Regions from separate parts of the Janthinobacterium sp. BHSEK genome, predicted to be linked through region 2. Evidence: predicted binding sites of a transcription regulator. Region 2 holds the regulator's gene; each other region holds the start of a gene.
What was found. The regulator FNR, encoded in region 2, switches genes on or off when oxygen is low (the NO sensors DNR and NnrR bind a similar motif). The targets are predictions, from matches to a motif close to TTGATNNNNATCAA.

Region 1 (9,619 bases), on a different contig from region 2:
TTCGGGATGGATTTCATATTCGCGGATTTCGCCGTTGATCAATTCGCCCACCATGGTGGCCGCGCCCAGCGAGACTTCATCCATATTGTCGCGGCCATACACGACGATCGCATGCTGCGCGCCCAGGCGCTGCAGCACGCGCACCTGGATGCCGACCAGGTCGGCGTGGAACACGCCCATCAGGATATTCGGCGCGCCGGCCGGATTCGTCAGCGGCCCGAGGATATTGAAGATCGTGCGCACGCCGAGTTCCTTGCGCACGGGCGCCGCATGCTTCATGGCCGCATGGTGGTTCGGCGCGTACATGAAGCCGATGCCCGTCTGCGCGATCGACTGGGCGATCTGCTCGGGCTGCAGGTTGATGTTGACGCCCAAGGAATCGAGCACGTCGGCGCTGCCGGACGAGGACGACACGCTGCGCCCGCCATGCTTGGCTACGCGCGCGCCCGCCGCCGCCGCCACGAACATCGAGGCGGTGGAAATATTGAACGTGTGCGCGCCGTCGCCGCCCGTGCCGACGATGTCGAGCAGGTTGGTGGTGTCGGCCATGGGCACCTTGGTGGAAAACTCGCGCATCACTTGCGCGGCGGCGGCGATTTCGCCGATGGTTTCCTTTTTCACGCGTAAACCCATGGTGAGGGCCGCGATCATGGTGGGGGACATTTCGCCGGACATGATCTGGCGGAACAGGTACAGCATTTCGTCGTGAAAGATCTCGCGGTGTTCGATGCAGCGCAGCAGGGCTTCTTGTGGGGTGATCGGCATGATGCTTCCTTCTTCAATGATGGCGCAGGAGGACACTGATGGCACGTCGGGGCGTGCGCATGGGATCAGCGCTCGAGGAAATTCTTCAGCAGGGCGTGGCCGTGTTCCGAGAGGATCGATTCGGGGTGGAACTGCACCCCCTCGATATCGTATTCCCGGTGGCGCACGCCCATGATTTCGCCGTCGTCCGTCCACGCCGTCACTTCCAGGCAGGAAGGCAGCGAGGCGCGTTCGATCGCCAAAGAGTGGTAGCGGATCACTGTGAAGGGGCTGGGCATGCCTTTGAAAACGCCCACGCCCGTATGCGCGATGAGGGAAGTCTTGCCGTGCATGACTTGCTTGGCGCGGATGACCTTGCCGCCAAACGCATCGCCGATGGCCTGGTGGCCCAGGCACACGCCCAGTATCGGCTTCTTGCCGGCGAAGTGCTTGAGCACTTCCACCGAAATGCCCGCCTGTGCCGGTGCTTTCGGGCCGGGCGAGATGCAGATGCGGTCCGGATTCAGCGCCTCGATCTGTGCGATCGTGATTTCATCGTTGCGGTAGACCCGCACGTCTTCGCCCAATTCGCCGAAATACTGCACGATGTTGTAGGTGAAGGAGTCGTAGTTGTCGATCATTAGCAGCATCTTAAAACCCTCCATCCAGGCCATCTTGCACTTGTTCGGCGGCGCGCAGCACGGCGCGCGCCTTGTTTTCGGTTTCCTGCCATTCCATTTCAGGAATGGAGTCGGCCACGATACCGGCCGCGGCCTGCACGTACAGCATGCCGTCCTTGACCACGCCCGTGCGGATGGCGATCGCCACATCCATTTCGCCGCCAAACGACAGGTAGCCGCAGGCGCCGCCATAGATGCCGCGCTTGGTGATTTCCAGTTCGTCGATCACTTCCATGGCGCGCACTTTCGGCGCGCCCGTCAGGGTGCCGGCGGGGAAGGTCGCGCGCAGCACGTCCAGGTTCGACAGGCCCTCCTTGAGGGTGCCTTCCACGTTCGAGACGATGTGCTGCACATGCGAATACTTTTCGATGACCATGCGGTCAGTCACTTGCACGCTGCCCGTTTCCGCGATGCGGCCGATGTCGTTGCGCGCCAGGTCGATCAGCATCACGTGCTCGGCGATCTCTTTCGGATCGGCCAGCAGTTCGGCCGACAGCTCGGCGTCGCGCTCGGGCGTGGCGCCGCGCGGACGCGTGCCGGCAATCGGACGCAAGGTGACTTTCTTGCCGCCATCGGCCGTCGTTTCGTTGCGCACCAAAATCTCGGGCGAGGCGCCGATGATCTGCATGTCGCCGAAATTATAGAAGTACATATACGGCGATGGATTGAGCGAACGCAAGGAGCGGTACAGGGTCAGCGGCGAATCGACATATGGCTTGCGGATGCGCTGGCCGATCTGCACCTGCATCAGGTCGCCCGCCATCACGTATTCATGCGCCTTGGCGACCGCCTTCAGGTAATCTTCCTTGGAAAAATCGCGGATGGTTTCCGTGCGCACGGAAGCGCTGGTGACGGGCGCATCGACACCGCGGCGCAGCATCATGCGCAAGTCCTTCAGGCGCTGCTGTGCTTTCGAAAACGATTCGGGCTGCGTCGTGTCGGCGTAGACGATCAGGTACAGCTTGCCGGACAGGTTGTCGATGACGGCCAGTTCTTCCGTCACCATCAGCTGGATGTCGGGCAGCTTCAAGTCATCTTTCGGCGCGCCGCCGGCCAGCTTTTTCTCGATGTGGCGCACGGTGTCGTAGCCGAAGTAGCCGGCCAGGCCGCCGCAGAAGCGCGGCATGCCGGGGCGCAGGGCGACCTTGAAGCGCGACTGGAACTGTTCGATGAAGTCGAGCGGATTGCCTTCGTGTTCCTCGATCACGGTGCCGTTCTTGACGATTTCAGTGCGTTTGCCGTAGCTGCGCAGCACGGTCGTGGCGGGCAAGCCGATGAAGGAGTAGCGGCCGAAGCGTTCGCCGCCGACGACGGATTCGAGCAGGAAGGTGTTCTTGCCACCGTGTTGGGCCTGTGCCAGTTTCAGGTACAGGGTGAGCGGGGTTTCCAGGTCGGCGAACGCTTCCGCGATCAGGGGGATGCGGTTGTAGCTTTGCTGGGCCAGCGATTTGAATTCGAGTTCGGTCATGTGTTTCTCCATGCCGCCAGGGTGCGAGTGTGCATAGTGCACAAACCCTGCGGTGGGTTATCAAAAAACCTGCCGGTACATGGAACTTGCGCAAGAGGCGCAAAGGACGCGTGTGCAGCCGGCAGCAATCGTAACGGCTCGGCCCTTAGGCCTGCCAGGATTGCCAGCGTCGCCAAAGCCAGGCCTCAATCGAGCCGGTTTGGGTGACATTGTGTTTTTTGATGAGAAACGTGTTCACGATATAGTGTTGGGTTTGGTCAGTATGCCGGTTAATTTTGCATGCTAATAAAACGTGCTGCTTCGAGCAGTGTCTTTACTATACCATCGGAATCGGTATCGTGTATAGAGTGTCCGTGATTGTAGCCATACGGTACGGTCAATACGGGGCAAGCCGCAGCCCTGGCCGCTTGCGCGTCATTCGAGGAGTCGCCGATGGCCACCACTCTGGCGGGCGGCAGGTCGAAGTCCGCACATACTTGCAGCAGCGGCATGGGATGCGGTTTTTTCTTCGGCAGCGAATCGCCGCCGTAGACGATCTCGAAGTAGCCATCGAGTTTTTTCTGCCGCAGCAGGGGCAGGGCGAAGGCGATCGGCTTGTTGGTGACGCAGGCCAGGCGCAAGCCCGCCGCCTTCATGGCCGCCAGCCCTGCTTCCACGTCCGGATACAGGGTGCTGAACTGGCCATTGATGGCCAGGTAGTGGCGCTGATAGCCTTCCATCGCCTGCTCGAAACGCTGTTCCACGCCGGCCGCATCGAAGTCGAGCGCCAGCACGGTGCGGATCAGGTTTTCCGAGCCTTTGCCCACCATTAGCTTGATGGCCTCGGCGCTGATGGGTGCCAGCTCCAGTTCGGCGCGCATGCCATTGATGGCGACATGAAAATCGGGCACGGTGTCGAGCATCGTGCCATCGAGGTCGATGATGGCGGCGCGCACGCCGGCCAGTACGTGGTCTTTCACCGTGCCCGCTTGCATCAGGCGCCCGCCACTTTGGCCAATTCCGCGCGCATGGCGTCGATGACGGCCTTGTAGTCCGGCTTGCCGAAGATGGCCGAGCCGGCGACGAAGGTGTCGGCGCCTGCGGCGGCGGCGGCGGCGATGTTGTCGATCTTGATGCCGCCATCGACTTCCAGCATGATGTCACGGCCCGATTCGTCGATCATGCGGCGCGCTTCGGCGATTTTCTTCAACGCTTGCGGGATGAAGGACTGGCCGCCGAAGCCCGGGTTGACCGACATGATGAGGATGATGTCGATCTTGTCCATCACGTGTTCCAGGTAGTGCAGCGGCGTGCCCGGGTTGAACACCAGGCCCGATTTGCAGCCGTTGTCGCGGATCAGCTGCAAGGAACGGTCGACGTGATCCGACGCTTCCGGGTGAAAGGTGATGATGTTCGCGCCAGCCTTGGCGAAATCCGGGATAATGCGATCGACAGGCTTGACCATCAGATGCACGTCGATCGGTACTTGCACGTGCGGGCGGATCGCTTCGCACACCAGCGGGCCGATGGTCAGGTTCGGCACATAATGGTTATCCATCACGTCGAAGTGGATGATGTCGGCGCCGGCGGTAACGACGTTGCGCACCTCCTCGCCCAGGCGGGCAAAGTCGGCGGACAGGATGCTGGGAGCGATACGGAATGTTGTCATGGTGGCTAAAGGCTAAGAGTAGAAAATGCGGAGATGCGCTATTTTACGCTTGACGCCGGTACCATGCTTCATTGAAGGACAGTGAAACACAGAATACGCATCGCGCGATGGCCAATGCGTCGCGCGCGACACACAATACGACTGGCAATGTCTGAATAGGAATGACGATGGCGACTTATGAATTTACGGTAACGGTCAAGACGCAATACCTGCCCGAGCAATCGGCACCGGACCAGGGGCGGCACGTGTTCAGCTACACGATCCGCGTCGTCAACACGGGCACGGCCGGCGCGCAACTGATTTCGCGCCACTGGGTCATCACGGATGCGAACAACAAGGTGGAAGAGGTGCGGGGCCTGGGCGCCGTCGGCCACCAGCCGTTGCTGCAGCCGGGCGAGCAGTTCGAGTACACGAGCGGCACCATGCTGGGCACGCCGCAAGGCTCGATGCATGGCGAATACTTCTGCGTGGCCGAAGACGGCCATCAGTTCGAAGCGCCGATTCCCGAGTTCGTGCTGTCGGTGCCGCGCACCTTGCATTGATGCGTCGCCGGGGGCTCGCGCCCCCTTATTTCAGTTTCTCGGTGCCGTCCTGTTCTTCGCCGAGCTGCTTGCGTGCCGGTGGCGCGGGTTTTTTACCCGAATACATGGTCCACCAGACTATAAATGCCAGCAAGAAGAACGCCACCAGCGCCTCTATCATCAAGATCCACATACGTACTCCTATGTTATTTACCCGCAGCTTAGTATTTACCCGCCGTCTGTTGACACGCGGTAGTCTACCCGTTTCCATCGGCGCCGTCGCGCTTGCGCTTTCCGCCTGTACCACGCCGCCTGCGCCGCCCGCTGCCGGCGGCAAGGCGCCACCCATCGCGCCGACCGTCGTCAGGCCGGTTCCGGCCAAGCCCGCCGATGCCAAGGATGCCAAGGACGCCATCGATGCAGCGGTAGCGCCCACCTTCGTGCCCGCCAAATTTGCCGCCTTGCCTGGCTGGGCCCGCGACGACATGCGCGCCGCCTGGCCCGCGTTCATGGCTTCGTGCGGCGTGCTGGTCAAGCGGCCGGACTGGAAGGAATCGTGCACGATCGCGCGCCAGGTGAATGCCGACAGCGACAAGGCCATCCGCCTGTTCTTCGAGACTTTCTTTGTGCCGAATCAAGTCATCACGGCCGATGGCGCCAGTACGGGCCTCGTCACCGGCTACTACGAGCCGCTGCTGCACGGTGCGCGCAAGCGCGGAGGTCCATACCAGACACCGCTGTACAAGGTGCCCGACGACCTGGTCTCGGTCGACCTGGCCGGCGTGTATCCTGAGCTGAAGAACATGCGCCTGCGGGGCAAGCTGGTCGGCAAGAAGGTGATACCGTACGCGACCCGCGCCGATATCGAGCGCGCCACATCCGTCACTGGCAAGGAATTGCTGTGGGTGGATGATGAAGTCGAGGCGTTCTTCCTGCAGGTGCAGGGTTCCGGGCGCGTGCAGCTGACCGATACGCAGGAAACCGTGCGCGTGGCGTATGCGGATCAAAACGGCCATCCCTACAAGTCGATCGGCCGCTACCTGGTCGACAAGGGCGAGCTGACCCTGAGCCAGGCGTCCGCGCAGGGCATCAAGGCGTGGATCGCCGGCCATCCCACGCGCAAGGATGAATTGTTCAACGCCAATCCCAGCTATGTCTTCTTCAAGGAAGAGCGTTTGCCCGATCCGAAGGTGGGGCCGAAGGGCGCATTGGGCGTGCCGCTGACGCCGCAGCGCTCGGTGGCCGTCGATTCGCGCTTCCTGCCGCTGGGCGCGCCCGTGTTCCTGTCCACCACGCAAGCCAATAGCGAGATTCCCATGCAGCGCCTGGTCATGGCGCAGGATACGGGCGGCGCCATTCGCGGGCCGATCCGGGTCGATTATTTCTTTGGCTTTGGCGCGGAAGCGGCCGAGAATGCGGGCCGCATGAAGCAGAGCGGCGCCGTGTGGGTGTTGCTGCCGAAGCAGGCGCCGGCCCGCTGATTTTTTCGCGGCGCCGGGCTGGGATTGTGCTAGTGCAAGGTTAGCGCAGGACCATGACAGGCAAGTGCGTATGCGCCAGCACTTTTTGCGTTTCGCTGCCCACGAACAGTTTGTTCAAGCCCTTGCGGCCATGCGAGGCCATCAGGATGATGTCGCAATGGTAGGTTTGCGCCGCATTGACGATTTCGTCATGCGGGCTCGGTGACACGGCCACCACGCCTTCGAAGGGCACGCCGGCGGCGCGCGCCGCTGCGCCGATCTTGTCGATGGCGCGTTGCGAGGCTTCCTGCATCTGCTGTTCATACAGGCTGGCGTCGAGCACGATGCCGCCGTCGGCCATCGGCGAGAACGGGAAGGGTTGCACCACGCTGATGGCGACCAGCTTGGCCTTGTTCAATTGGGCGAAGGCGAGAGCAGTCTCGGCAGCTTTGTCGGACAACGGCGAGCCGTCGGTGGGAAATAAGATGGTGTTAAACATGGCGTGCTCCTCAAGTGATGTAATACAGCTTATGGATTTACATCAATTAAAACCTTGATGTAAATCAAACCTCACAGGCTTTGGCATGAATAGTGTCGCCAAGGCAATCTTTCTGCAGTGTATTCCCGTTCCTCGCTTCAGGTGCGCACGCTACGCAGCGGCGTGCCCCACACCATGGCGATCGTCAACACAATGCTGCCTGCCGCGATGCAGGCCAGGCCATTGCGCACGCCAAAATGTTCTGCCACCCAGCCGGCGGCCAGCGCGCCCAGCGGCGCCGTCGCCACCGTCAGGAAGCGCATGGTCGAGGTCATGCGGCCCAGCATGGGATCGGGCGTGACCTTCTGGCGCAGGCCCAGGTAGGGAATAAAGAACAGCATCACGCCGCAATCGAAAAAGAACATCAATATGGCATAGGCAACGGCGCTGGCGGCCGCGCTGCCGAACAGCGCGGCGGGAATCGTTGGCGTCAGGACAAAGCAGAGCGAGGTCGATGCCAGGCCGATCAGGATGGTGCGGCCGGCGCCGTAGCGGCGCGTCAGCGGCTTGACGATGAAGGCGCTGAGCAAGACGCCGGCGCCGCCCAGCATCTGCGTCATGCCCAGCACGCCAGGACTCATGCCCAGGTCGCGCGTGGCGAACAGCACCGTCAAGGCCATGCTGGCGTAAAACAGGAAGTGCCAGATGCCGGCGCCCCAGGCCAGCGCGCGCAGCAGCGGTTCGCGCCAGACGAACAGCAAGCCGTCGGCGATGTCGTGCAGGGCGTGTTTGTCGGAGGGAGCAGGGCGTGGATCGCGCACGCTCATGGCGCGCAAATTGAAGACGGAAACCAGATAACCGCAGGCCGTGCACAGGATGGCGACGGGCGCCGACAGCACTTGCACCAGCACGCCGGCCAGGCCGGGGCCGATCAGGCGCGAAGCCGATTCCGTGGCGGCAAATTTCGACTGCGCGTCGATCAAACCATCGCGGCCCACGAGGAAGGTCAGAAACACCTGTTCGGCGCCGCCGCCGACGACGAAGCCCGTGCCGATGATGAATCCCACTATATATAACCATGGCATCGACAGCACGCCACACCACCAGGCGACGGCCACGCTGGCCAGTGCCAGGCCCGACATGCTTTCGCTGAACAGCATGATCGGGTGCTTGCTGCGCCGGTCCAGCAGCACGCCGACGGGCAAGCCGAACAGGGCGAACGGCAGCGCCTGCAGGGCGACCAGCACGCCCATCTGTTCCGGCGTCGCATGCAGTAACAATACCGCGCACAGGGGCAGGGCCAGCGAGGTGATCTGCGCGCCGAAGCAGTTGAGGCCGTTGCTGAACCACAGGCGGCGGAAATTGACGCTGGCGGCGCTGCCGTCGCCGCGCAGGTGGCTGGCGCAATATTGGAGGAAGGAGGAGAAAATACGCTGCTCGATGAAAGGTGATCAGGCTCACAATAATAGCAGCGCCGCTGCCGCGCCGCTGCCGTTAGCCGCTACAATCGTTGCACCGTTCATCGAGAGGAGACACTATGCAATACGAAGACCTGATCATCGATATCCAGGACAAGGTGGCGATCATCCGCCTGAACCGCCCCAAGGCCTTGAACGCCTTGAACGACAATATGATGAATGAGCTGGGCGACGCCCTGCTCAAGTTCGATGCGGATGACAATATCGGCTGTATCGTGCTCACGGGCAGCGAAAAAGCCTTTGCCGCCGGCGCCGATATCGCCGCCATGGCCGATTACACGTATCCCGATACCTTTACCCAGGGCTACATCAGCCGCAACTGGGAACATATCTTGCGCGTGCGCAAACCGGTGGTGGGTGCGGTGGCTGGCTATGCACTCGGTGGCGGCTGCGAACTGGCCATGATGTGCGATTTCCTGATCGCTGCCGACAGCGCCAAATTCGGCCAGCCGGAAATCAAGGTCGGCGTCACGCCAGGCGCGGGCGGTACGCAGCGTTTGCCGCGCGCCATCGGCAAGGCCAAGGCCATGGATCTGCTGTTGACGGCGCGCACCATCGATGCCGCCGAGGCGGAACGCATCGGCCTGGTGTCGCGCGTCGTGCCGGCCGATAAATTGCTGGAAGAAACCCTGGCCGCCGCCAAGACCATCGCCGCCATGCCGACCTCGGTCGCCATGATGATCAAGGATTGCGTCAACCGCGCTTTTGAAACCACCTTGACCGATGGCGTCGCCTACGAGCGCCGCTTGTTCCAGGCCGCCTTCGGCACGCCTGCACAAAAAGAAGGCATGCACGCTTTCCTGGAAAAGCGCTTGCCAAACTTCGACGGTCTTTGATATGATTCGCCTCCCCGATGAGACGCACTAGTTTGCGGCACAAAAGGGACGGCCTTCCGGGGCTGGGTAGTAAAAAAGAAGGTTGACGAATTAGCCGAAACGCTTCATACTCTTCCTTCTTCGCAGCTGACAAACACAACGCTTTGTCGATGGCGCGAAAGTGGCAAATAAGTAGTACCGAATACCGTTCTTTAACAATTAACAGTCGATAAGTGTGGGCATTTGATGTAAGTGCAGCAGTGATTTTCGGATCGCTGTAAAACTTAAAATATCAAATGTTCACAAGAAATAATGAAATAGGATACT
Region 2 (9,619 bases):
GGCGGCTTCCGCGCTGGAACGGCTGCAGCATGCCTTGCCCCCGTCCGCCTCGCTGATGGCGGACTTCCCCGACAACCGCGCCACCACCCTGGTGCCGGCCGGCAGCCTGGCCGTCGGCGACATCATCCTGGTGAAACCGGGCGAGGCGATCGCCGCCGACAGCGTCATCATCGAAGGCACGAGCGCGCTCGATTTATCGCTGCTGACGGGCGAGAGCGCGGCGCAGCGCCGCAAGACGGGCGAGCGGGTGCCGGGCGGGGCCATCAACGCCAGCGCGGCATTGATCCTGCGCGTGCTGAAACCGGCGCGCGACAGCACCCTGTCGGACCTGTTGAAACTGATCGAACGGGCCGGCAGCGGCAAGCCGCAGATCGCGCAGTGGGCCGACAAGGTCGCCGCCTGGTTCGTGCTGGGCCTGCTGCTGTTTGCCGTCGCCGTGTTCGCCTTCTGGAGCTGGCACGACCCGTCGCAGGCGTGGCCCGTGGCCATCGCCGTGCTGGTCGTGTCCTGCCCCTGCGCGCTGTCTCTCGCCACGCCGACGGCGCTGGCGGCCGCCACCGACAGCCTGCTGCGGCGCGGCGTGCTGATCGTCCAGCCGCACGTGCTGGAAACCCTGCACCGCGCCACCCACATCGTCTTCGACAAGACGGGGACCTTGACCCTGGGCCGGCCCGTGCTGCGGCAGATCGAGGGCCTGGGCGGCATGGCGGAAGACGACTGCCTGCAGGTGGCCGCCGTGCTGGAAGCGGGCAGTGCCCATCCGCTGGCGCAGGCGATCCTGGCAGCAGCGGGAGAAACGCCGCGCATGCATGCGGAACAATTACAGGAAGTGCAGGGCCAGGGCCTGGAGGGCGTCGTCGACGGCGTGCGCTACCGCCTGGGCAATGCGGCCTTTGTCGCCGCCATCGCGGGGCCGCCGCTGGGCGACACGGCCGTCGGCATGCAGGGCATGACGCCGCTGTACCTGGGCACGCAGGGCCGGTGGCTGACGCGTTTCCTGCTCAGCGATGCGCTGCGCCCCGAGGCGCGCGACGTGGTCGCGTATTTCCAGCGGCGCGGCAAGCAGGTCGTGCTGCTGAGCGGCGACCAGGAAGCGCTGACGCAAAGCGTGGCGACGGAACTGGGCATCAACACGGCGTGCGGCGAATGCCTGCCCGATGAAAAGCTCGATTTCGTGCAGCAATTGCAGGCGACGGGCGCCGTCGTGGCGATGGTGGGCGACGGCATCAACGACGCCGCCGTGCTGAGCGGCGCCGACGTGTCCTTCGCCATGGGTTCCGGCGCCGCGCTGGCGCAGGCGCATGCGGACACGGTGCTGCTGTCGAGCCAATTGCTTTCCGTGCTCGACACGGCCAGGACGGCGGCGCGCAGCATGCGCATCATCCGCGAAAACCTGGGCTGGGCCACGCTGTACAATCTGACGGCCATCCCGGCCGCCGCGCTGGGCTTTTTGAACCCCTGGCTGTCCGGCGTCGGCATGGCTGCCAGCTCGGCGGTCGTCATCGCCAACGCCCTGCGCCTGCGGAAAGCCTGAACATGGAAGCACTGTATCTCCTCATCCCCTTGAGCGTCGTGGTCGTCTTTATCGCCCTGTGGGTGTATTTCACGGCTTCGGACAGCGGCCAGTTCGACGACCTCGTCGGACCGGGCCTGCGCGTGCTGCAGGACGACGATACGACGGTCAAGCCGGCGCCCGGCGAACCGCATCCCTGACCCCACCAGCCCGGCCGGCGTCCCGCACGCCATGGCCGGCGCGTCTGCTCCCTATGCCCTTTTTGCAGGGATCTTGTACGGCTTTTTTGACCGGAATATCACTTTATTTCGATGCCAGTTCGCTACGCTTATTTCATCCGGGGAATTTTGATCCACATCAAAGTTTTTTCGCGGTCAAACACTTACTCTCTGGCCACCATCATAAATAGTAATTCCAGGGAGAGTCTTTGTGGATCAATCGCTGAACTATAACTACAAGATCGTGAAGCAATTCGCGGTCGCTACTGTGGTATGGGGCATCATCGGCATGCTGGTTGGCGTTATCATCGCCGCTCAGCTGGCCTGGCCTGCCCTGAACCTCGACATACCATGGCTGACATACGGGCGTCTGCGTCCGCTGCACACGAATGCGGTGATTTTCGCCTTCGGCATCTGCGGCCTGTTCGCCACCTCGTACTACGTGGTGCAACGCACCTGCCAGGTGCGCCTGTTTTCCGACAAGCTGGCCGCCTTCACCTTCTGGGGCTGGCAAGCCGTGATCCTGTGCGCGGTCGTCAGCCTGCCCATGGGCCTGACCCGCGGCAAGGAATACGCCGAGCTGGAATGGCCTATCGCCATCCTCATCGCCGTCGTCTGGATCGCCTACGCCATCGTCTTCTTCGGCACCCTGATCAAGCGCAAGGTCAAGCACATCTACGTGGCCAACTGGTTCTTCGGCGCCTACATCCTGGCCGTGACGATCTTGCACGTGGTCAATGGCGCCGTCATGCCGGCCTCGTTCACCAAGTCGTATTCCGCCTATGCGGGCGTGCAGGACGCCATGATCCAGTGGTGGTACGGCCATAACGCGGTGGGCTTCATCCTGACCGCCGGCTACCTGGGCATGGTCTACTACTTCATCCCGAAACAGGCCGAGCGCCCCGTGTACTCGTACCGTTTGTCGATCGTCCACTTCTGGGCGCTGATCTTCACCTACATGTGGGCGGGCCCGCATCACCTGCACTACACGGCCTTGCCTGACTGGACGCAATCGATCGGCATGGTCTTCTCGCTGGTCCTGCTGGCACCAAGCTGGGGCGGCATGATCAACGGCATCATGACCCTGTCGGGCGCCTGGCACAAGCTGCGCACCGACCCGATCCTGAAATTCATGATCGTCTCGCTGTCGTTCTACGGCATCGCCACCTTCGAAGGTCCGATGATGTCGATCAAGACCATCAACTCGCTGTCGCACTACACCGACTGGACCGTTGCCCACGTGCATGCGGGCGCCCTGGGCTGGGTGGGCTTCATCACCATGGGTTCGATCTACTACCTGCTGCCGCGCCTGGCGGGCCGCACGCAGATGCACAGCACGCGCCTGGTCGACGTGCACTTCTGGGTAGCCACCATCGGCATCGTGCTGTACATCGCCGCAATGTGGATCGCCGGCGTGATGCAGGGCCTGATGTGGCGCGCGGTCAATCCGGACGGCACCCTGACCTACACCTTTGTCGAGAGCGTGAAAGCGACGTATCCGTACTACGTGGTGCGCGTGGCCGGTGGCCTGCTGTACCTGTCGGGTATGTGCATCATGGGCTACAACACCTGGATGACCTTGCGCGGCAGCAAACTCCCCGTCGCCCGCATTCCGGAACTGAACGCGGCGCACGCCTGATAGGAGCAAAAGCAAATGAAATTTTCACATGCATGGATTGAGAGAAACCCCTGGCTGCTGATCGCCCTGGTCACGGTGGTGATCAGCATCGGCGGCGCCGTCGAGATCGTTCCCTTGTTCTTCCAGAAGAGCACGACGGAGCCCGTCGCCGGCCTGAAGCCGTATTCGCCGCTGCGCCTGGCGGGCCGCGACATCTACGTGCGCGAAGGCTGCTACAACTGCCATTCGCAGATGGTGCGTCCGCTGCGCGCGGAAACGGAACGCTACGGCCACTATTCGGTCGCCGGCGAGTTCGTCTACGATCGTCCGTTCCAGTGGGGTTCCAAGCGCACGGGTCCCGACCTGGCCCGCGTGGGCGCCCGCTACAGCGACGAATGGCACCGCACGCACTTGAACAACCCGCGCGACGTGGTGCCCGAGTCGAACATGCCGGCCTACCCCTGGCTGGCGAAGACCAAGCTGGTGCCTGACGACATCATGCCGAAGATGCGCGCCCTGCAACGCCTGGGCCAGCCGTACAGCGACGCGGAAATCGCCGCCGGCCCCGCGCAGCTGCAGGACAAGACGGAAGAAGACGCCCTGGTCGCCTATCTGCAAGGCCTCGGTACATTAATCAAAACAAGGAATTAGCATGGCAATCGAAAACCTGTTTGACAGCGCCAGCAGCGTCATGACGGTGGTTTCCTTTACGACGTTCGTGGGCATCCTGTGGTGGACGTTCAGCCGCAGCAATAGCGACTTCGACGCGGCGGCGCGCCTGCCGTTCGCCGACGACGCGCTCGACTATCCGGCCGAGGCCGAAATGAACCTGGCGAAGGAGCGCAACCATGGCTGACTTTACCAATGGCTTCTGGAATATCTATGTCATCGTGCTGTCCCTGCTGGGCATCATCGGCTGCGGCGTGCTGCTGTACTCGCAGTCGAAAGTGAAAGTGGCCGCCGGCGCCCCCGCCGACGGCACCACGGGCCACGTGTGGGACGAGGACTTGAAGGAACTCAATACGCCGATGCCGCGCTGGTGGATGTGGCTGTTCTACATCACCATCGTCTTCGCGCTGGCCTACCTGTTCCTGTATCCGGGCCTGGGCAACTATGCCGGCAGCCTGGGCTGGAAATCGACGGGCCAGTACGAGGAAGAGCTGAAGAAGGCGGAAGCCGACTACGGTCCCCTGTTCAACAAGTACCTGAGCCAGGACTTGAAGACGGTGGCGGCCGATCCGCAGGCGCAAGCCATCGGCCAGCGTTTGTTCCTGACCTACTGCGCGCAATGCCACGGTTCGGATGCGCGCGGCAACAAGGGCTTCCCCAACCTGACGGACAAGGACTGGCTGTATGGCGGCGAACCCGACATCATCAAGACCACCATCCTGCACGGCCGCAATGGGCAAATGCCGCCGATGGGCGCCGCGCTGGGCTCCGAAAAGGATGTCGAGAACGTGGCCCATTACGTGCTGAGCCTGTCCGGTTCCACCTCGGACCCCGTCAAGTCCGTGTTGGGCAAGGCCAAGTTTGGCGCCTGCATGGCCTGTCACGGCGCCGATGCGAAGGGCAACCAGATGCTCGGTGCGCCTAACCTGACGGACAAGGTGTGGTTGTACGGCGGCAGCGCCGATACCATCATGGAAACCGTGCGCAAGGGACGCAGCAACACCATGCCGGCCTTCAGCGATTTCCTCGGCGAATCCAAGGTACACGTGCTGTCGGCGTATGTCTGGAGCCTGTCGAATCCCCAGACGCCCGTGAAATGATGTAATGGAACCTCAAGTCATCAAGATGTATGCGGCCCGCGAGCAAATCTACCCTCGCGAGGCCAAAGGACGCTACGCTACCTGGCGATGGGTATGCGTATGGCTTACCCAGCTCGCGTTCTACGGCTTGCCGTGGTTGACCTGGAATGGCAGGCAAGCCCTGCTGTTCGATTTGACCACGCGCAAGTTCTACATTTTCGGCGTCGTGCTGTGGCCCCAGGATTTCATCTATCTGGCGGCCCTGCTGATCATCTGTGCGTATTTGTTGTTCCTCGTCACGGCCATTGCCGGGCGGGTATGGTGCGGCTTTTCTTGCCCGCAAACGGTATACACGGAAATCTTCCTGTGGGTCGAACGCCGCATCGAGGGCACGCGCAGCGCGCGCATGGCCCTCGACAGGCAGGGTCCCTCCGTGCGCAAGGCATTCAAGAAGACGGCCAAGCACCTGGTCTGGGGCGCCATCGCCCTGTGGACGGGCTTTACCTTTGTCGGCTACTTCACGCCGATCAAGGAACTGGCGCGCGAGGTGACCACCCTCAATTTCGGTCCCTGGGAATGGTTCTGGGTCTTGTTCTACAGCCTGGCAACCTACGGCAACGCAGGCTGGCTGCGCGAGCAGGTGTGCAAATACATGTGCCCCTACGCGCGCTTCCAGAGCGCCATGTTCGACCAGGACACGCTGATCATCACCTACGATGCCAAGCGCGGAGAACCACGCGGCGCCATGAGCAAGAAGGCTGGCAACAACGACAAGCTGGGCGACTGCATCGACTGCACCCTGTGCGTGCAGGTGTGTCCGACCGGCATCGATATCCGCAACGGCCTGCAGTATGAATGCATCGGCTGCGCCGCCTGCGTCGATGCCTGCAATACCGTGATGGACAAGGTCGAACGGCCGCGTGGCCTGATACGCTACAGCACCGACCATGCGATGGAAAACAACTTCAATTCGAAGCAGATCCGCCAGCGCGCCATGCGCCCGCGCGTGCTGATCTACACGTCCATCCTGGCCCTGATCATCATCGCCGTGTGTACTTCGCTGGCCCTGCGCACGCCCCTGAAAATGGACGTGATCCGCGACCGCGGTTCGATGGGACGCGAAGTGGAAGACGGCATGATCGAAAACGTCTACCGCCTGCAGATCATGAACACCTCCGAGCAAAGCCAGCATTTCAAAATCAGCGCATCCGGCTTGCCGGGCCTGACCTTGCTGACACGCGAGGAAGTGACGTTGCAGCCGACGGAAACGCTGGGCTGGCCGATCCGCCTGCGCGTGCCGCACGGCGTCGGCGAGAAGGGTTCGAACAAGATTGCAATCGAATTGCACTCGCTGGACGACCCGTCGCTGCACGTGCGCGAAAGCGCGGTCTTCATCGTGCCGCGCTAATGCAGGAAGGCCGGTCCCCGCATGGGGGCCGGCCATTTACACAGGAGAAATAGCATGTCCGACAGTCTGAAACTGCAAGCCCCCGTTGCCCCGTGGTACAAGCACCGCTGGCCATGGCTGCTGATGATCGGTCCCGGCCTGTCCGTGGTCGTCGGCAGCTTCATGGGTTATATCGCGTTTACACAACCCGATGCGCTGGTGGTGGGCGACTATTACAAGCAGGGCAAGGCCATCAACCAGGATTTGAAGCGCGACACGATCGCCAGCGACCTGGCCATGGATACGACCCTGGCGTATGACGTCGCCGCAGCGCGCCTGAGCGGTTCCGTGCACAGCTTCGGCAAGGCGTACCAGAGGCCTTTGCTGCTGCACCTGGCGCATGCGACCCTGCCGGAAAAGGATATCAAGCTGCTGGTGCAGCCCGATGCTGCCGGCAATTTTTCCGTGGCGCTGCCGATGCTCGAACGCAGCCGCTGGCAGGTGCTGGTGGAAAACGACAAGCGCGAGTGGCGCCTGTCCGGTATCTGGACCTGGCCGCTGCAACGCAGCATCGCGCTGCACGCGGATGAAGAGCTATAACGTACAGCGCCGGGAAAAAACCGTAGCGAGCGGCAGTGATTTGTGGCTGAGAAGCGCAGCTGTGCTAGAGCACAGCGAGCATCGCAGGCCGCAAAGCGCGACGCGCAGTAGGTTTTGACGGTGCTGTTATTTGCAGACGTCCGTGCCGGCCGTAATGGCCTTCAATTTCGCCGGCTGCAGGATCTCGATCTCTCGGTTGGAGACGCGCAGCCAGCCTTCCTTCTTGAATTTCGACAATAAACGGCTGACGCTTTCGATGGTCAGGCCCAGGTAGTTGCCGATTTCCTCGCGCGACATGCGCAACTGGAATTTACTGCTCGAATAGCCGCGCGCTTCATAGCGCGACGCCAGGTTGACGATGAAGGCGGCAAAGCGCTGCGTCGCCTGCATATTGCCCAGCAACAGCATCACGCTTTGCTCGCGCGTGATTTCCTGGCTCATCATGCGGTGGAAATGGCGCAGCAGGGTCGGCATGTTGCCCAGCAATTGTTCCAGGCTGGAAAACGGGATTTCACACACTTCGCTGTCTTCCAGGGCCACCGCATTACAGTGGTGGCGGTCGGCGCTGATGGCGTCCATGCCCAGCAGTTCGCCAGCCATCTGGAAACCCGTCACCTGCTCTTCGCCGCCCGGATTGATCTGGTAGGTCTTGAAGTGGCCCAGGCGGATCGCGTACAGGTTCTGGAACGAGTCGCCGATGCGGAACAGCGAGGCGCCGCGCACGATCTTGCGGCGGCGGCCGATGATCTGGTCCAGCCTGTCCATGTCGCCCACATCGAGGCCCATCGGCAGGCACAATTGATGCATGCTGCAGGTCGAGCATCGCGCACGCAACGCTTCCACGGTCACTGTGGGCAAGGTTGGAGTGAGTAGCGCTTCAGTCATGTCGGTACCTTTTAGAAAATGCAACAACAAGTTTACTGCATACAGGGTTGCCGTGTGCCAATTTCACCGCAATTTCACCGAATAAACGACGTCCCGCCTTTAATTATATGGCAACATCGTCAAAAGCCCATGCGGAGAGGGCAATTTGCGTGGCGGCGCTTGCCAAGCTGGGGTATTGATAGGAAAATTCCTGACAGCATTATTTGCCGCCTGTGCCGCCCGGTACTGAAAAGGAAATCATGAAGCCTCTCGGCATCAAAGCAAAAGTCGCGCTGGCCACCAGCCTGACCTCGATCGCCATGATCGCGCTGGTCACCATGATCCAGGTGCAGCACATGCGCGACGATTTCACCCGGGTACTGCTGAGCCAGCAGTCGTCCCTGATCAGCCGCACCGCCGCCGAGCTCGACGACAAGCTGGGGATGCTGCTGCAGATCGTCACCCTGACGGCCCGGCAGCAGCCGCCGGAACTGATCGCCCAGCCCGCCCAATTGCGCGAATACTATTCGCGCCGCTCGATGCTGGTGCTGTTCGACGACGTGCTGGTGCTCGACGCGCACGGCGCCGTCGTGGCCGACATGCCAGAAGTGGCGGGGCGCGCCGGCATCAACGTCGCCGAGCGCGAGTATTTCCAGACCGTGCTGCGCACGCGCCAGCCCATGATCACCGAGCCGATGCTGGGCAAATCGAGCGGCATGCCCATCGTGCAGATGGTGGCGCCCGTGCTGGCCGCCGACGGCCAGGTGGCCGGCGTGGTGATCGGCGTGCTGCGCCTGTACAAGGACAACCTGCTGGGGCGCTTGCGCTCGGAAAAGATCGGCAAGAGCGGCTATTACTTCATCCTCACGCGCGGCGCCGTGCCGCGCTACGTGCTGCACCCCGATACCAGCCGTTTGCTGCAGCCGCGCCTGCCGAACGCCAACCTGACGACCACCCAGCTGCTGAAGGACGATGGCGAAGGCAGCATGGTCAGCACCAACAGCCGCGGCATCACGGCCGTCAACAGCTTCAAGCGCCTGAAATCGGTGAACTGGCTGCTGGCCGCCTCGCTGCCCCTCGACGACGCCTTCGAACCGTTCGACGGCGTGCTGTACCGGCTGGTGCTGTGGAGCATCCTCGCCTCGCTGCTGGCCGCAGCCGTGCTGGGCTGGGTCACCGTGCGCCTGCTCTCGCCCCTGGTGCGCCTGCGCGACACCCTGCAGGCGCTGCGCACCAGCGGCAGCCGTTTCACTCCCGTTCCCGTGCAGCAGCGCGACGAGATCGGCGAACTGACGGAAGCCTTCAACGGCCTGATGAGCGAGCGCGACCGCCTGCAGCAGGAACTCGAATCGCGCGCGGCGGAGCTGGAACAGGAGCGCGACCGGGCCGAGGCGGCCAACCGTGCGAAGAGCGATTTCGTGGCCAACATGAGCCATGAAATCCGCACGCCCCTCAATGCCGTGCTGGGCATGGTGTATTTGCTGGGCAATACCAAGCTCGATACGGAACAGCGCAAGTACCTGACCATGGTGCGCGTGGCGGGCCAGTCGCTGCTGGGCATCCTCAACGACGTGCTCGACTATTCGAAGATCGAGGCGCGCCGCATGGAATTGTCGCCCGTCGAATTCGACCTCGACGAAGTCATGAACACGCTGGCCACGACCATGACCA
Region 3 (9,619 bases), on a different contig from region 2:
CTTGGTAAATTGCCAGTTGTTCGATTGCGGCGCATCGATGTGCACGGTGTTCAGCTTGTAATCGTTGAGCTGGGGAATCTCGATGTAGGGCGTGAAGATCGGCATGCCCAGGGCGATGGTGTCGCCTTCCTGGATGATGTGGTTCGACTTCAGGCTGGCGAACAGATACGTCATGGCCGCCGTGCCGCCTTCGACCGCGTACATGTCGAAGTTGCCGACGAACGGGTGCTCGCCGATCATCTCGCGGTGAATATACTGGCCGACAATTTTCTCGGACAGGCGCAGCATGCGGTCCGGCACGGGATAGTTGCAGCCGAGGATAGCTTCGCACATCTCATAGATGAAATCGCCCGCGCTCAGGCCCAGCTGGTCGCGTACATACGACACGGCCGCCTCGATGAAATGCACGCCCGGTGTATCAGCATGCTGGCGCACGAAGATTTCAAAGCGCGCCTCGATGCCCTCGCGCGTGGGAAAGCCGCCCACGTCGTCCATGTATACATACGAGCGCTCCGCTTCCGTCATGGCGAACTGGCCGAACTGGAAGAAACCGTGGCGCGGCGTGGTGGCCAGGAAATTCGGGTTGCCACGGCCCGCATTGAGCATCAGGCGGTTGCTTTGCTTGGCCGTCTGGATCAGCGCATCCTTCAATTCGAATGGGCTCAACAGGGCGAGTTTGCTTGGGTTACTGAAATCCATTTTTGCTACTCCTTATCAGACTGATCATTTCGAGGGTTCTTGCAATGGTTCTTGCACATACATGCAGACTCAGACGAAGGCCACAATCAGCGGCCCCAGCAAGGTCAGGAAAACGTTGGCCAAGGCATACGTGATGGCAAACGGTACGGTGGGAATCGAGTTTTGCGCCGCGTTCAGCACTTCGCCGAACGCGGGATTGGCGCTGCGCGAGCCGGACAAGGCGCCGGCAAACACGGCAACGTTGTCATAGCGCAAGATGTAACGGCCGATCAGCATGGTCAGAATCATCGGCAGGATGGTCACCACCACGCCCACGCCGAACAGGGTCAGGCCGTGTTCGCGCACGGTTTGCACGGCTTGCAGGCCGGACGTGAGGCCGACGACGGCAACGAAGCCGGCCAGGCCCAGGTCCTTGAGGATTTGCACGGCGCCGCTGGGCATGTAGCCAAACGTCTGGCGCTTGGCGCGGAACCAGCCGAACACGAGGCCCGACAGCAGCACGCCGCCGCCGCTGCCCAGTGTCAGCGGAATCGAACCGATGCGCGCCACCAGCAAGCCGACCAGCAGGCCGACGACGAGGCCGGCGCCCATGTAGACGAAGTCCGTCTTGGCGCTCGGCACGATCATGTAGCCCACTTCGGCCGCCACCCGCTTGACGTCCTGCTCGGCGCCATAGATGGTCACCACGTCGCCCGTCTGCACCACGGTTTCCGATTGCATGGGCAGGATCTTGCCCATGCGGCTCAGCTGCACGACAAAGATGCCGTGACGCACGCCCGGCGCCGTCGCGCTGCGGATTTCGCCCACCGTCTTGTTGTGGTAAGCCTTGTTGGTCAGCACCATGTCGCGGCGCTGCATCACCAATTCCATGCCTTCCACGGCGTGCAATTCCTTGCCCAGCTGGGAAGAGACGCTGAGCATGGCTTCGCGGCGGCCCACCAGCAGCACGATATCGTCGGCCGCCAGCACCAGGTCCGGGCTGACGTCGATGATCTGGCTGTTGCGCTTCACGCGCTCGATGGTAATCGCCGTGTTCGGGTTGGCGCTTTCGATCTCCGCCACCGTACGGCCGGCGCCCGGCCCCACAGCATAGATGCGGCCGATCAAGTCGGGCGCGGCCGGCGTCTGGCCCGGCCCCAGCACCTGCACGCCCGCCTGCAACGCCGTTTCCGCCTTGATCGCATCTTCGCGGATGGTGCGTTTCATGAGCTTAGGCAAGATGTTGACGCAGACGATGATGGCGCCGAACGAGCCGAACACATAGGTGACGGCATAGCCGACGGCCACGTTGCCCTGCAGGCGCGCCACCTCGTCGGCCGCCAGGCCCAGCTTGGTGATCGCATCGCCCGCCGTGCCGATGATGGCCGACTGCGTCAAGCCGCCCGCCGCCACGCCGGCCGCCAGGCCCTTGTCCAGGCCGAACACCTTGGCCATGATGACCACCGTCAGCAGCGCCGTCACGGCCAGCACGACGGCCAGGATGATTTCGCGCACCGACTGGCGCCCCAGCGAATTGAAGAACTGCGGCCCGCTTTCATAGCCGACCGCGTAGATGAACAGCGCGAACAGCACCGACTTGACGCCGGGATCGATGGCCACGCCCACCTGGCTGACGAGGACCGCCACCAGGAGCGAACCGGCGACCCCGCCCAGCTGAAACGAGCCGAACTTGATCTTGCCGATGTAGTAGCCCACTGCCAGGGAGAGAAACAAGGCAATTTCGGGCGACTTCTTGAATAACTCGTGCAACCATTCCATGCGGACCGCCTTTCGTGTTGAAGGAATTCTTTACTGCCTGTGCCCTTGCTGGCTGCTCATGCGTGGACGGAGCCGGCCAGGGCCACGATGAGCGGCCCCAGCAGAGGCAGCACCACGTTCGAGATCGCATACGTGATCGTGTAGCCCAGCAAGGGCGTGGAATTTCCGGCCGCGTTCTGCACGGCCGACAAGGCTGGCGTGCTGCACTGCTGGCCGGCGATGGCGCCCAGCAGCACGGGCGCTTCCAGCTTGAGGAAAAAGTGGCCCACCAGCAACGACAGCGAGGCGGGGATGACGGCGATCAAGACGCCCATTAAGGGCAGCGACAGGCCGTACTGGCGGATCAGGTCGATCGCCTGCGGTCCCGACGCCAGGCCCACGCAGGCGATGAAGGTGGCCAGGCCGATATCCTTCATCATGTCGAGCGCGCTGGGGTGGATGCCCGGCATGCCAGGTTTTCTCGCCTGGTACCAGCCGAACACGAGGCCCGTCAGCAAGGCGCCGCCGCCCGTGCCCAGCGAAAACGGGATGCCGCCCAGCCTGGCGCTAAAGCCGCCGATATACACGCCCAGCACGATGCCGATGCTGGCGTAGACGATATTGCTGCGCTCGCCCGTGGGCACGCGCTTGCCGATGGCGGCCAAGGCCGTGTTCAGTTCGCGTCCTTCCGTCGTGCCGTACAGACGCAGCACGTCGTCGCGCTGCAGGGCAAGGTCGGGCAGCGGCGGCATGCTGTGCTCGCCGCGGACGACGGCCGCCACGTGCACGCCGGTGGGCAAGGCCAGCTGGCGCAAGGGCTGGCCGACCAGCGCGGCTTGCTGCAGCACCACTTCGACGGCGGAGACGGCCATGTTCAAGCCCGTCGTGTCGGCGAATTCCTCGCCCAGGATGGCTTCGGCCGCCACCAGCGCGGGACGGTGGCCGATCACCAGCACTTCGTCGTTATTGCGCAGGCGCAGTGCTGGCTCCAAAGGCAATACCTTGCCGTGCCGGCGCACGCGCGTGATGCTGGCGCGGCCCGCAAAAATATGCTGCAAGGCATCGAGACGGCGTCCCGCGCCGCGGCTGATGCGGTAGGCGCGGCCCACCATTTCCGGCGTCGCCTGCACCCCATCGCCATCGGTTTGCGCGCCCCCCATCTTTTGCCATAATTTATCCGCCTCCTCGCGCAGGTTGACGCGCAACAACAGCGGAAAGATCTGGCTGGTGACGATGACGATGGCGATCAGGCCGAAGATGTACGTGATGGAATACGCGGTGACCACGTTGGCTTGCAGCTCGGCGATGCGGGCCGCCGGCAAGGCCAGCTTGGAGATCGCGTCCGTGGCCGTGCCGACGACGGCCGATTCCGTCGCCGCGCCCGCCATCATGCCGGCCGCCGTGCCCTGGTCCAGGCCCAGGAACCGCGTGGCCAGCAGCACCAGTGCCAGCACCACCACCACTTCGATCAGGCACAGTATTCCCAGGCGCAAGCCCTTGGCATTCAGGTTGGCAAAGAACTGGGGACCGCCCGCGTAGCCGAGGGCAAAGATGAACAGCATGAAGAAAACGTTCTTCACGCTGGCGTCCAGCGTGATGCCCAGCTGGCCGATCAGCAGCGCGGCGATCAGGGTGCCGCACACGCCGCCGAGCTGGATCGGGCCGAAGCGTATCTGCCCTACCGCGTAGCCCAGCGCCAGCGCCAGGAACAGGGCCAGTTCCGGCACCTGGTGCAATACCGACGTGATCGACTCGAGCATGGGCAAACCTTCGAAAAGATAACGGATGGTTACAAGGGAACTGGGCGTTCGGTGGCTGGCGGCGGCTTGCCGTTGAACGGGCGCACGGGTCCCGCACGACAGCCGCCATGGCGGCTATCGCTGGGAAAGTGTTGCAAAGTAGAACGATGTTCGGCGAAAATTTTATAAGTGTCAACAGGTGTTCTGTTGAACTCGCTTTGCGTTTCCTCAAACATCCTGCGCACGATTGGAGCGGCTGTTTGACACTGATCAATAAAACTATTAGTAATGTTTTGGACGATACCAAAGTGCCTTGCGCGCCAGCGGCGTCTCCTCCGGCAGGTCCGGATTGGCCAGCTCCAGCACGTACCGATGGGACAGTTGCAAAGCCTCCGCCAGGCGGCCGAAATGGCGCTGGAACAGCTGCGCGAAGCTGCCATCGGCCAGCATGGTTTCCAGCCCGGTCTCGATGTGGCGCGCCAGTTCCGGCCGGTGCTTGCCGACAAAAAAGTACAGCGCGGCCGGGTAGCGGATGACCAGGTGGGTGTCTAGCGCCAGCGGCAATTGCGCATGGCTGGCCAGCTCGCTTTGGGCTTCGATCACGGAGCGGGGAAAGTAATCGATGCGTCCCGCCGCCAGTTGCTGGAACAGGCCTTCGTAGGTGCTCGAGGTATCGAGGCGCAAGCCATTCGCCTGCAGGATGGCGGAGTCGGGCCAGTCGCGCATCTGCCCGGCCGAGAGCCGCGCCAGGGCGGCGATGCTGCGCACGCCCCGCAGCAGCAGCGGCTGGCGGGCGTGGATCAGGGCCACGCGCCAGCCGATCAGGCCGCGGTCGATGGGGATGCGCACCGGCAGCAATTGCGTTTCGCGCGCGCGGCTCGTCATGGCCCAGACGACGTCGACGCTGCCCGATGCCATGGCGATTTCCTGCATGGCGCGCGTCTGCACCATGCGCATTGCGGAGCGGCGCAAGGCATACGCCTGGCCCGACCGGGCCAGCGCCTGTTGCAGCAAGGCCGTCACATAACCTTGCTGCGGATCATCGAGCGCCTGGTGGCGCGGATACACGAGCGGCAGCGGCGTGCCGGCCGCAGCGCCCAACGGCCACAGGCCGGCAAGCATGAGCAGGGGGCGGCGCCGCATGGCCCCTCCTTTCCAGCGCTTTCATCAGCGTTCTTATCAGAATGACAGTATCGCGCAGCAGGGCACGCTTGTCGACTGGATTATGGAAACTGTGTATAAAACAACAGCAGTTCAGGCCGGAGTGAAGCGGTACGAATTAATCCAGATCAATAAAACCGCAAATACAAAATAAATCTTGCGTGCTGCTCTGGACGGCATGCGCGCCCCTCGCCTACGCTGTTTTTTTATCTGAAAAACAAGAGGAACCCATGCAGACAGCGCGCTTGAATATTATTGGAATGGATCACGAAGGCTGCGCCGACAGGTTGACGGGCGCGCTTGAAGCGGTCACGGGCGTGGCCACCGTCTGCGTCTCGCTGGCGCGCCACGGCGCCACGGTGCAATTCGACGAACGCCTGGCCACGCAGGAACGCTTGCTGGCCGCCGTCAACGGCGCCGGCTTCATGGGCGAGGCGACGGATGAAGAACAGCTGGCCTCGTGCAGCGGCGCCTGCGGCCACTGCCGCCACTGAACGCCTGCCGCCGCCAGCTCCCCGCTCAGCCTTCCCGCGCGCCCCGGTCGCGCAGATGCGCCAGCACGCGGCGCGGTCCCAGCGCCTGCAGGTCGAACGGCGGCAATTCGATGGCGTCGAGCGTATTCTTGAACAGCAGGCCCAGCTCCGTATCGCCTTCCAGGCTCAGGCGGCGGCTGAAGAACAGGGTGTCCGGATCTTCCTGGCGCCGCGCCAGCAGCATCAGATCATGCACGCTGGCGGCGATGCACAGGTCGGGCACGTCGGCATAGCGCTCGGCTACGAATACCGTGCCCTGCCACTCGAAATCGAAGGCAATACCGGCGTCCAGCAGCCGCAAGCGCAGGCTGCGCCCCTCCAGGCTGCGCCGCACGTCGTCGGGCAATTGCGGCGCCAGCAGGCGGTTCAAGCCTTGCACGAACAGCCACGAGGCGGGATATGGCGGCAGCTTGGACAGCAGTTCGGCCAGCGGTTCGGGCAGCCGGTACGACACGGCGGGCTTGCTCATGCCGGGTTTGGCCGGGACCGGGGCCGGGACGGGCAATCTTTCCAGTTGATCTTGCATGTTCTTCCTTTCGATGCGTTCAATGGGCGGCGTGCTGTTCCATGCCGGGCTGGCCGTGCCAGTAGCCGTCGCAGGCGCCGGCCGGCTGGCAGGCCGCCAGCTGGGCCTGGGCGCCGATGCCGCTGACCTGCCCTCGGCGGGCGCGGTCGAAGATGGCGATCACCTGTTCCGTATGCATGGCTTGCGGACTGATGCGCGCCACCGACACGCCCATGTCGCGCATGGCGTCGAGTTCGCGCACCAGGTTGTAGACCAGCGCCGACTGCGTCTGCGTGCCGTTCAACACGAGGAAGGGCACTTCATCGCGCGTGCGCAGCAGCAGACCGTCCGGCTCTTCCAGGCAGCTGTAGCCGCAATCATCCTTCGGCAGGTTGCGGTTGCGCGCCGTGAAGCAGCGCGCGGAAAACGCCAGCGGCATGCGGCCATAGGCGAACACTTCCGTCTCCAGCCCTTCCGGTTTCTGGCGCTGCATCTCGGCCAGCGCCGTCTGCCCCATTTCCAGCGGCATCACCCAGCGCCGTGCACCCAGGCGCGCCAGCAATTGCAGGCTGGGGCCATTGAACAGGTTCAAATGGGGACCGGCGACGAAGGACGTACCCTTTTCCATGCAGTGCACGGCGCCCATGTCGTTGGCCTCGACGCCATAGCGGCCATTGCCCGTGATGCGGCGCAGGGTCGCCAGTTCGGCGCCCGCCTCGATCAGCGCCTGCGTCGACAGCACCACTTCCTTGCCGGCGGCGGCCAGCATGTCGGCGATATCGAGCCAGTCGGCCAGACGCACCTCATGCCGGCGCGAGCAGACGGTTTCGCCCAGGTACACGATATCGACGGCGGTGCCGGCGATCTGCTGGTAAAACTCGAAGACGGTGGCACGCGGCCAGTAGTACAGCAAGGGACCCAAAGAGAGTTTTAGCATGCCTTTTCCAATATTTTTTAAGTTACAAAACCGTAGCGAGCGGCTCGCGGCGGGGCCGAGAAGCGCAGCCGTGCTTTAGCACGGGGCCGCCGAGGCGGTGAGCATCGCAGGCCGCGCCCCGGGACGCGCAGCAGGTTTTGCTATTTCCAAGAGCGGTGATACGCGCCCAAGGTGTGCTGCTGGCCTTCGGCCAGCTTGTCCATGGCCGCCATCCAGCCCGGCTTGACGGCGTAGCGCGCATTGCCTTCGCGGCAGGCGTCGATCGCTTCGCGCCACACGCGCGTCACCTGCGCCACATACGCGGGACTGCGCTGGCGCCCTTCGATCTTCACGGCGCTCACGCCCATGGCGATCAGCTGCGGCAGCAGCGCCAGCGTGTTCAGGCTGGCCGGCTCCTCGATGGCGTAATACTCTTCGTCGTTGACTTCGAAACGCCCCTTGCACAGGGTCGGATAGCTGGCGTTTTCGCCCGGCGCATAGCGGTCGATCAGCACGCCGTTCAGGCGCGATTCGAGGCCGTTCGGCGTTTCCAGCCAGCGCACGGATTTCGCCGGCGAACACACGCCGTGCGTGTTCGGCGCCTCGCCCGTCGCATACGAGGACAGCGCGCAGCGTCCCTCGACCATCACGCACAGGCTGCCGAAGCCGAAGACCTCGATCTCGACTTCCGTCTTGGCGATCAATTGCTCGACCTGCGCCATCGACAGCACGCGGGGCAGCACGGCGCGGGCGATGCCGAAGTGTTCATGGTAAAAATTGATGGCTTCGTAGTTGGTGGCCGAGCCCTGCACGGACAGGTGCAGGCGCAGCTGCGGGTGGTGCTCGCTTGCATACGCCATCAAGCCCGGATCGGCCACGATCATGGCGTCGATGCCGGCCTGCGCGGCGCGGTCGATGGCGCTGCGCCACACGGCCCAGTTGTGCGGCTGCGGATAGGTGTTCAGCGCCAGCAGCACCTTGCGTCCATATTGGTGGGCGTAGCGCACGCCCTCGGCGATGGCCTTCTCGTCGAAATTGAGGCCGGCGAAATTGCGCGCATTGGTGGCGTCGCGAAAGCCCAGGTAGACGGTGTCGGCGCCATTGTCGACGGCCGCTTTCAAGGCGGGCAGGCTGCCGGCGGGGCAGACCAGTTCCAGCGGTCCGGCCACGCGGGTGGCGGTGGTTGATTCAAGCATCATGGTGTTCACAGTCCTGTATCGGCTCAGGGTGCAGACTATAGCCCCGCCCATACCGCCCAGTCCTTGACGCAGGTGAAGGAATGCATGCATGGCTGGCGCGCGTTCAACTTGCTTGACCTGGCTGTAAAATGCCCCCCTTTTCTCCCTGTCCAATTGCCCGCCATGCCCCGCAAACCGCTGCTGATCTTCCTGCTCACCCTGTTCCTCACCGTGCTGCAGGTGCAGTGGGCCGCGCCCACGGAAGGCTACGACGCCGAGGCGCTGTCCATGCTGTCGCCCGAGGTGCTGGGCGCGTATCCGGGCGTGCTGCTGCTGTTCCTGCAAGCCGTCCTCTCCCGCCGCGCCATGCCCGTGGTGCGCCAGGCCGCCACCAGCACGGGCTTGCTGGCCTTGTACTGGCTGCTGGCGAACTACGTCACGTTCGATATCCGCGTCGCCAGCTGGAGCACCTTCTCACCGCTGGAAATCTGGGCGCACGTGCTGCCCGCCTCCAGCATCAGCATCGCCGCCTGCGCCGCCGCGCATTTTGGCCTGAGCTGCTTCATCCTGCACCAGGGACGCGCGAAAAAGTAAACGGGGGATGCTTTTTTCACCTGCATCAAGGATTCGCCACGCAACTGCACGCGCCCTTTGACGTCACTATATTTAGTGATTAATCTCCATAAAAACACCGCATGTTGTGTTTATTGGAGGTTTCATGACGACAAATGCAGTTCCATCCATGCGCGGCCAGGTCGATGTCGCCGCGTCCATCAATGAATACCTGGACCGGCGCGACTGGCGTGTCAACGCCAACGCCAACCAGGGTTACTCGCTGGGCGGCCTGATACTCAACGTGTCGGGCAAGGTCATCGCCAACTACTGGCTGGACCAGGTGTATCCGCCGGAAGTGGGCGCGGCGCACCGCGAAGCGGCGCTGCACATCCACGACCTCGACATGCTGGCCGGCTATTGCGCCGGCTGGTCGCTGCGCACCCTGCTGCACGAAGGCTTGAATGGCGTGCCGGGCAAGATCGAATCGGGTCCGCCCAAGCACATGTCGAGCGCCATCGGCCAGATCGTCAATTTCCTCGGCACCCTGCAGAACGAATGGGCCGGCGCGCAGGCGTTCAGCTCCTTCGACACCTATA

Region 1: AC0V2Y_RS16650 (universal stress protein) is a predicted target of FNR. The motif match lies at 7,075-7,088, and genes of this name have one in related genera.
Region 3: ubiU (ubiquinone anaerobic biosynthesis protein UbiU) is a predicted target of FNR. The motif match lies at 8,553-8,566, and genes of this name have one in related genera.

The regions. Positions count from the first base shown of each region.
Region 1 is NZ_JBWBYV010000046.1:22,811-32,429, forward strand. Features, by position in the region: gene trpD (anthranilate phosphoribosyltransferase) at 1-765, opposite strand, end outside; gene AC0V2Y_RS16615 (aminodeoxychorismate/anthranilate synthase component II) at 831-1,394, opposite strand; gene trpE (anthranilate synthase component I) at 1,396-2,892, opposite strand; gene AC0V2Y_RS16625 (phosphoglycolate phosphatase) at 3,162-3,866, opposite strand; gene rpe (ribulose-phosphate 3-epimerase) at 3,866-4,540, opposite strand; gene apaG (Co2+/Mg2+ efflux protein ApaG) at 4,708-5,082, shown strand; gene AC0V2Y_RS16640 (hypothetical protein) at 5,108-5,254, opposite strand; gene mltA (murein transglycosylase A) at 5,304-6,542, shown strand; gene AC0V2Y_RS16650 (universal stress protein) at 6,583-7,020, opposite strand; gene AC0V2Y_RS16655 (MFS transporter) at 7,158-8,441, opposite strand; gene AC0V2Y_RS16660 (enoyl-CoA hydratase) at 8,537-9,313, shown strand.
Region 2 is NZ_JBWBYV010000005.1:58,533-68,151, forward strand. Features, by position in the region: gene AC0V2Y_RS02860 (heavy metal translocating P-type ATPase) at 1-1,534, shown strand, start outside; gene ccoS (cbb3-type cytochrome oxidase assembly protein CcoS) at 1,537-1,713, shown strand; gene ccoN (cytochrome-c oxidase, cbb3-type subunit I) at 1,943-3,370, shown strand; gene ccoO (cytochrome-c oxidase, cbb3-type subunit II) at 3,386-4,000, shown strand; gene AC0V2Y_RS02880 (cbb3-type cytochrome c oxidase subunit 3) at 4,002-4,205, shown strand; gene ccoP (cytochrome-c oxidase, cbb3-type subunit III) at 4,198-5,118, shown strand; gene ccoG (cytochrome c oxidase accessory protein CcoG) at 5,123-6,505, shown strand; gene AC0V2Y_RS02895 (FixH family protein) at 6,560-7,084, shown strand; gene fnr (fumarate/nitrate reduction transcriptional regulator Fnr) at 7,211-7,969, opposite strand; gene AC0V2Y_RS02905 (response regulator) at 8,209-9,619, shown strand, end outside.
Region 3 is NZ_JBWBYV010000083.1:15,212-24,830, reverse strand. Features, by position in the region: gene AC0V2Y_RS24425 (bifunctional aspartate transaminase/aspartate 4-decarboxylase) at 1-699, opposite strand, end outside; gene aspT (aspartate-alanine antiporter) at 769-2,457, opposite strand; gene aspT (aspartate-alanine antiporter) at 2,514-4,196, opposite strand; gene AC0V2Y_RS24410 (substrate-binding periplasmic protein) at 4,458-5,318, opposite strand; gene AC0V2Y_RS24405 (hypothetical protein) at 5,317-5,490, shown strand; gene AC0V2Y_RS24400 (heavy-metal-associated domain-containing protein) at 5,567-5,830, shown strand; gene ubiT (ubiquinone anaerobic biosynthesis accessory factor UbiT) at 5,856-6,395, opposite strand; gene ubiV (ubiquinone anaerobic biosynthesis protein UbiV) at 6,415-7,311, opposite strand; gene ubiU (ubiquinone anaerobic biosynthesis protein UbiU) at 7,452-8,489, opposite strand; gene AC0V2Y_RS24380 (hypothetical protein) at 8,652-9,062, shown strand; gene AC0V2Y_RS24375 (ribonucleoside triphosphate reductase) at 9,187-9,619, shown strand, end outside.